DNA from 3 places in the Nocardioides sp. NPDC127503 genome. Region 1 is predicted to be linked to each of the others. Evidence: riboswitches for the same ligand, from Rfam matches in the RefSeq annotation. Region 1 holds a riboswitch; each other region holds the start of a gene.
What was found. A riboswitch is a leader RNA that binds a small molecule or an ion and turns the genes downstream of it on or off. The one in region 1 is predicted to bind cobalamin.
Positions count from the first base shown of each region.

Region 2: another riboswitch for cobalamin. It lies ahead of ABTW65_RS09950 (ribonucleotide-diphosphate reductase subunit beta); the one in region 1 lies ahead of ABTW65_RS21665 (prenyltransferase/squalene oxidase repeat-containing protein).
Region 3: another riboswitch for cobalamin. It lies ahead of ABTW65_RS09920 (VWA domain-containing protein); the one in region 1 lies ahead of ABTW65_RS21665 (prenyltransferase/squalene oxidase repeat-containing protein).

Region 1 covers NZ_JBEORH010000010.1:66,614-68,804, reverse strand. The annotation lists gene ABTW65_RS21675 (NYN domain-containing protein) at 1-66, shown strand, start outside; gene ABTW65_RS21670 (glycoside hydrolase family 19 protein) at 77-715, opposite strand; cobalamin riboswitch at 794-916, shown strand; gene ABTW65_RS21665 (prenyltransferase/squalene oxidase repeat-containing protein) at 983-2,056, shown strand; gene ABTW65_RS21660 (hypothetical protein) at 2,050-2,191, shown strand, end outside.
Region 2 covers NZ_JBEORH010000003.1:600,119-602,309, reverse strand. The annotation lists gene ABTW65_RS09955 (FecCD family ABC transporter permease) at 1-81, opposite strand, end outside; cobalamin riboswitch at 208-390, opposite strand; cobalamin riboswitch at 479-695, shown strand; gene ABTW65_RS09950 (ribonucleotide-diphosphate reductase subunit beta) at 844-1,842, shown strand; gene ABTW65_RS09945 (ribonucleotide reductase barrel domain-containing protein) at 1,842-2,191, shown strand, end outside.
Region 3 covers NZ_JBEORH010000003.1:591,080-593,270, forward strand. The annotation lists gene cbiE (precorrin-6y C5,15-methyltransferase (decarboxylating) subunit CbiE) at 1-888, opposite strand, end outside; cobalamin riboswitch at 951-1,090, shown strand; gene ABTW65_RS09920 (VWA domain-containing protein) at 1,116-2,191, shown strand, end outside.

The sequences.
Region 1 (2,191 bases):
CTCTTCGAGCTCAAGGATGAGGGCACCTCCGCGATCGCGGTCAGCGACAAGCGCACCAAGAAGTGACGTACGTCCTCTACCGGGTCTGCGCGGAGGCGGCCGGGCGGGCGCATCTGACGCCCTTGGGCACCGACCCGTGGAGGTGCTTCAGCGCGGCCTTGAAGTCGCGGCAGCGCTCGGCGTCCTCCTTCTTGTTCGAGGGATAGCCGATCGCCGCGTTGACCTTGCCCATGTCGAGGGCGTCGGCGAGCGGGTTGATGTCGCGGGCGACGGTCCAGTACCAGCGCGAGATCGGGGCGCTGTAGTCCAGCGACCGGGCGAGCTCGGGGCGGCGGCGCAGGTCGATGTCGAAGTAGGTGCCGGCGTCGGTGTAGTTGGCCTCGCCGGTCAGCTGGATGTAGCCGCGGCCGGTGAACTTCCGCTTGTCGCGGCCCTTGGCGTCGTGGTGGAAGGAGCTCTCGTTGGCGAGAGTGGTCAGATACGCCGCCTGCCGGTAGGGGGTGGTTATCTCGGCGTCGGTCATCGCTCGGTTGAGGCTCGGGAGCCCGGTCTCGACGGTGCTCCGGTCGCCGACCTTCTCGCCGAACATGGCGATCAGATCGACGTACGTGACCGATGTCCGTGCCTCCTCCGCGCCGGCCGTCGTGGTCGGGGAGAGGGCGAGAAGGGTGGCCGAGATCGATGCTGCGACAAGGCCGAGAATCCTGTGGCGCATGGGGACAGAGTGACTGCTCGACGGCGATCCCGCAAGCAGGGCCCGCCAGGCATAGGATTGCCCCCGCATAGCAGAGCCTCAATCAACACACGCCGTGGTGGGGGAAGCCGGTCGAATCCCGGCGCTGACCCGCAACCGTAGGCCCAGGCACCGAGAGTGTCCTGGGCGAGCCGGAGCACCTGCCGACGGACGCGTACTGACCTGACGCTGTCGTGGAAAGCAGCGGGTCGGCCTTGGGCCTTCCCGACGAACAGCGCGGAAGGAACCATGAAGAAGACCGTCCTCGGTGGCATCGCCGCCGCCCTCGCCCTCACCTCGCTCGCCGGCTGCGGCGAGAAAGCCGTCGAGGAGGGGGAGAAGCCCACCTACGACGCCAAGGTGTCCACCTCGGTGGCCGACTGGCTCGTGGCCCAGGCGCCGGAGGGTGTGGCCCGCAACGCGCAGTACGGCACCGACGACTTCGGGCTCAGCGCCGACATCGGGATCGCGCTGGCCGAGGTCGGTGGCTACGACGAGGAGATCTCGACGATCGCCGCGGCCGTGATGGAGAACAAGAAGGCCTACACCTCGCCCGGGTTCGGCACCATCACCTCGGCCGGGGCCACCGCGAAGGCGCTGGTCCTCCAGCAGAACGTCGACGCCTCCGACCCCGGTCTGCTGAAGCAGCTCGAGGGCACGGTCGCCGAGAACGGCCGCATCGCCGACAAGCTCGACCCCAAGAACAAGGAGGCGGCCGACTACTCCAACACCATCGGACAGTCGTACGCCGTGTGGGCTCTCAACAACGCCGAGAGCAAGGAAGCCGCGGCCGCGACGGAGTTCCTGGCCGGGCAGCAGTGCGAGGAGGGCTGGTTCCGGGTCACCTTCGCGGCCGACCCCGCCGCCGCTGACCAGACCTGCGACGCCGACCCGAAGGCCGTCCCGGACGCCGACGCCACCGCGTTCGCGCTGATCGCCCTGTCCGGGGTTGCGTCCCCGGAGGCGGAGAAGGCCGTCGAGGCCGGCGTGGAGTGGCTGAAGGAGACCCAGGCGAAGGACGGGTCGTTCAAGGCCGCCACCGGCAACATCGCCAACTCCAACACCACCGGCCTGGCCGGATGGGCGTTCGGGCGCGCCGGTGAGACCGCTGCCGCGGAGAAGGCGGCGGCCTGGGTCGCCGACCACGTCGTGACCTGTGGCGACGACGCCGGCGCGGTGGCCTATGACGACGCCGCGCTGACCGAGGGCAACGCCAAGGGCCTGACCAAGGAGTCCGAGGGGATGTATCGCCTCGCCGCTGCTCAGGCGCTGCCGTCGCTGGTCTTCCTGCCCAAGGACGCGACCGCGAAGAGCTCGTGCTGATCCTGCGGTCCTCGTTGGTGGCCCTGGCGTTCCTCGCCGGGGCCACCGCACCCGTCCTCGCCCCGGTCGCCGCATCGTCTGCCGCCGAGACGTGTGACGGGGTCACCGTCGTCGTCGAGCCCAACGCGCTGGGTG
Region 2 (2,191 bases), on a different contig from region 1:
CTCGGAGCCGAAGGCGAGGGAGACAACGGCGCTGAGGACCGAGGCGATCAGCAGGCCGAGGACCAGCGGCACGAAGGGCACTCTGCGGTTCGCGCCGGCGGCGCGTTTCACGACGGCCCGCCGGCGTGCGGGTGGTGGGCATCGCGGCAGGACGCTTCCACGGCTGTCGGCCTCTCAGGTCTCCTGGAGCCTGATCGCGAGGCCCGTTGACGTACATCTGAGCCGACAGGTTTTCGGACTCGGGTTCAACCGACGACGCTGCCTTCCCAGGAACTCACGTCCCAGTGGCGCCTAGCGTCGCCGTCGCCCTCACCGCTGCGCGCCAGTCCCGGATTCACACCGGAGTTCCCTGGCATCCATCAGGATGCGTTCGACTCGGACGACACGCTAGCACGGTGCTCCAGACCGCGTACGCGGCGTTGCCGACGACACGATCAGACACAAGATCTAGGAAGTTGCATTGGTGTAATTCCCGCATATAGTGGTCCTCGCAGCTGGTTCTTCCTCCTCGGCGACGAGGCGGGAGAGGCAAGAGGGAACCCGGTGTGAGTCCGGGACTGCCCCGCAGCGGTGAGTGGGAACGACCGCCGTCACGAAGCACTGGGAGCAAGCCGGCTCCTGGGAAGCGACGGCCACTAGGACCGAGCACGATGACGCCCACGAGTCCGAAGACCTGCCAGTGCCCACCTCATGGTGGGGTCCGCGACCTCGAGGGAAGGTCAGGGGATCGAGCGAGCACCACGTGACCGGGTCCGCCCGGCGCGCTGCCGCCGTCCTCCCTGCCCCGGCACGGATGCACGAGACATCCAGCGGGCCGGGGGCCCGCGTGAGAAGGGCACGGACATGATCGACACCGAGGGTCTACCGATCCGCACCGAGAAGTCGGCGTACATCTTCGACTATCCGATGGCCGAGGACCTGGCCAAGAAGCAGCGGAGCATCTTCTGGACCGCCGAGGAGATCCCGGTCGAGAACGACAAGCAGGACTTCCTGGTCAACATGACCGACGCCGAGCAGGCCGCGGTCAAGACCACGCTGAAGCTGTTCACCATCTACGAGCTGATCCTCGGCGGCGAGGTGTGGGGCGACCGGATCTTCCACGCGTTCCCGCGTCCGGAGGTCCAGATGATGGCCAACGCCTTCTCGTTCGCCGAGCTGAACATGCACGCGCCGTTCTACGCGAAGCTCAACAAGGTGCTCATGATCGACACCGAGGAGTTCTACGACTCCTACAAGAACGACCCGGTGCTGGCCGAGCGGATCCAGTTCGTGTGGGACGCGATCGCCGACGAGGACCTGCTCTACGCGCTGAGCGTCTTCACGCTGATGGAGAACTGCGTCCTCTACTCCAACTTCGCCTTCCTCAAGCACTTCCAGTCCGGCGGGAAGAACCTGCTGCAGAACGTGATCAGCGGCATCAACTTCTCCGCCCGGGACGAGAACCTGCACGCCACCGGCGGCGCCTGGCTGTTCAACACCACCCTCGAGGAGTACGCCGCTACCGTCCCGGCCGACAAGTTCGAGGCCGAGCGCGACGATCTCTTCGCCCGGGTCCGCGGCGTCGCCGAGCACCTCTACGCGCACGAGTCCCGGATCGTGGAGATGCTCTTCGACCACGGTCCGATCGCCGGCATCGACCAGGCCGACCTGGAGACCTTCGTGAGGTCCCGCATCGACATGACCCTGGAGAACATGCGGATGGAGCCGCTGTTCAACGTCGAGGCCAACCCGATCGCCGAGTGGTTCTACAGCGGCATCAACGGCACCCAGTTCCACGACTTCTTCCAGGTCACCGGCAACGAATACAACCGCAACATCGGCGAGACGGAGTTCAGCTTCTAATGAGCAACAGCAACTGGGAGGCGCTCTCTGCCGAGCGCAAGGCCCTGCAGGCCGAGGGCATCGTGCCCGCCTTCATGACCACGGCGGGCTACGCCATGTTCAAGGCCAAGTACACCGTCGCCGACCAGAGCGTCCGGGAGCGCTACGAGACCATCGCCAGCACCGCCGGCGATCTCGCCGACGAGATGTACCCCCGCGAGGACGGCGTCTCCTGGACGGAGCGGTTCTTCGAGGCGATCTGGAACGGCTGGCTCTCCCCGTCGACGCCGGTGCTGTCCAACCTCGGCACCGACCGAGGCCTGCCCGTCTCGTGCGAGGGGTCGTACGTCGAGGACTCCGTCTGGGGCTT
Region 3 (2,191 bases), on a different contig from region 1:
GCCGGGTACGCCGAGGCGGGCCGCGTTGCGGGCGATCCGGGCGGCCCGCTCAGGAGAGGCCTCGACCGCGGTCGTGGTGCAGGACGGGTGCGCTCGCATCCACTCGATCCCGACCGAGCCGGCACCGGCACCGACGTCCCACAGGTGCGCTCCCGGGGTGGGGGCCAGGCGCGCCAGGGCCGAGGCCCGCAGGTCGCGCTTGGTCAGCTGGCCGTCGTTCTCGAAGACGTCGTCGGGAAGGCCCGCGGCCCAGCCGAGGAGGGGTGTGCCGACGCACTCGATCGCCACGATGTTGAGGAGTGAAGACTCGCCGCCCCACTCCGAGGCGGTCGCCGTCCGGACGCTCTCCGTCTCCGCCCCCAGGTCGCCCAGGACGGTCATCATCGAGGCACCGAAACCAGTCGTGACCAGGAGGTTTGCCACCGAGGCAGGAGTGGATGCGTCCGAGGAGAGCGCCAGGATCCGGCGGCCAGGGGCGAGCTCGCGCGCGATCAGCGAGACGTCGCGGCCGACGAGGCTGACGACCACGCACGACTCGGCCGCCCAGCCCATCCGGGCACGGGCGAGGGCGACGGAGGAGACGGCGGGCTCGATGCGTACGTTCGCCGGGCCGAGCAGCTCGATCAGGGTCGTACCGATGCCGGAGACCAGCGGGTCGCCCGAGGCCAGAGCGACGACGGAGGAGTCGCCCGGCAGCGACGCGAGGAGAGCCGGCAGACCCTCGCGCAGCGGCGAGGGCCAGGGCTCGCGGCGCTGGCCGGGGACGTCCGGGACGAGGTCGAGATGACGCTTGCCGCCGAGGAGGACGGCGGACTCCCGGATCAGCTGCTGGTGACGTACGGGAATCTCGTCCCAACCTCCGGCACCGATGCCCACCACGACGATCATGAGGCCAGACGCTACAGTGGCGGCTCAGGCGCGAGGTGCCCCGACTGCCCAGTCATCGGCTCTGTCACAGGAGCTGGTGAGGACGGTGGGAAGGGAGAATCTGGGAAGCCGGTGAGATTCCGGCACAGGCCCGCTGCGGTGAACCGAGCCCCACACGGGGGACTCGGCAAGTCCGAAGACCGGCCCCGCGTCCATCCATTCAAGCGATAGGGAGCGGGAGCCTCTCCATGCCGGTTCATTACCCATTTTCTGCCGTCCTCGGCTGCCAGGCGGACGACCTCGACGACATGGGCCTCGCGCTCGTGCTCACCACCATCTCCCCGGAGATCGGCGGGGTGCTGGTCCGTGGCGAGAAGGGGACCGCGAAGTCGACGGCCGTACGCGGTCTGGCGGCCGTGCTGCCCTCGATCTCGGTCTACGCCGGGGATCGGTTCTCGATCGACCCCGCCGACCCCTCCGCGGAGTCGCCGGACGGGCCCTTCGGGTCCGCCGCCGTCGTGGAGAGCCGGCCGGTGCGGCTGGTCGAGCTCCCCGTCGGAGCCACCGAGGACCGCGTCGTCGGCTCGCTCCACCTGGAGAGCGCGCTGTCGCGCGGTGCGGTCGAGTTCGAGCCGGGGCTGCTGGCGCGGGCACACCGCGGCCTGCTCTACGTCGACGAGGTCAACCTGCTCCACGACCACCTGGTCGACCTGCTGCTCGACGCGGCGGCGATGGGGCGGGTCAGCGTCGAGCGGGACGGCGTCTCGGTCGAGCACGCCGCCCGGTTCGTACTGATCGGCACCATGAACCCCGAGGAGGGCGAGCTGCGCCCGCAGCTCCTGGACCGCTTCGGGCTCACCGTCGAGGTCGCAGCGCCCCGGGAGCCGGCGCTGCGCGCCGAGGTCGTACGCCGCCGGATGGCCTTCGACCTGGACGCCCCCGCGTTCGTCGAGCGCTATGTGGCCGCAGAGCGCGACCTGACCGCACGGGTCGCCACCGCTCGCGCCCTCGTCGGGAAGGTCCGGCTCACCGCGCCCGGGCTGCTCAAGATCGCCGAGGTCTGCGCGGCGTTCGAGGTCGACGGGCTGCGCGCCGACATCGTCACCGCCCGCACCGCGGTCGCGCACGCGGCCTGGGCCGGTCGCTCAGAGGTCACCCGCGAGGACATCCGCCGCGCTGCCCTGCTGGCCCTCCCTCACCGCCGCCGTCGCAACCCCTTCGACGCTCCCGGGCTCGACGAGGACCTGCTCGACCGCATTCTTGGCGACGAGGAGCTGCCGCCCGAGCCGCCGGAAGGCGGGCCGGACCAGGATGACCCCCAGGA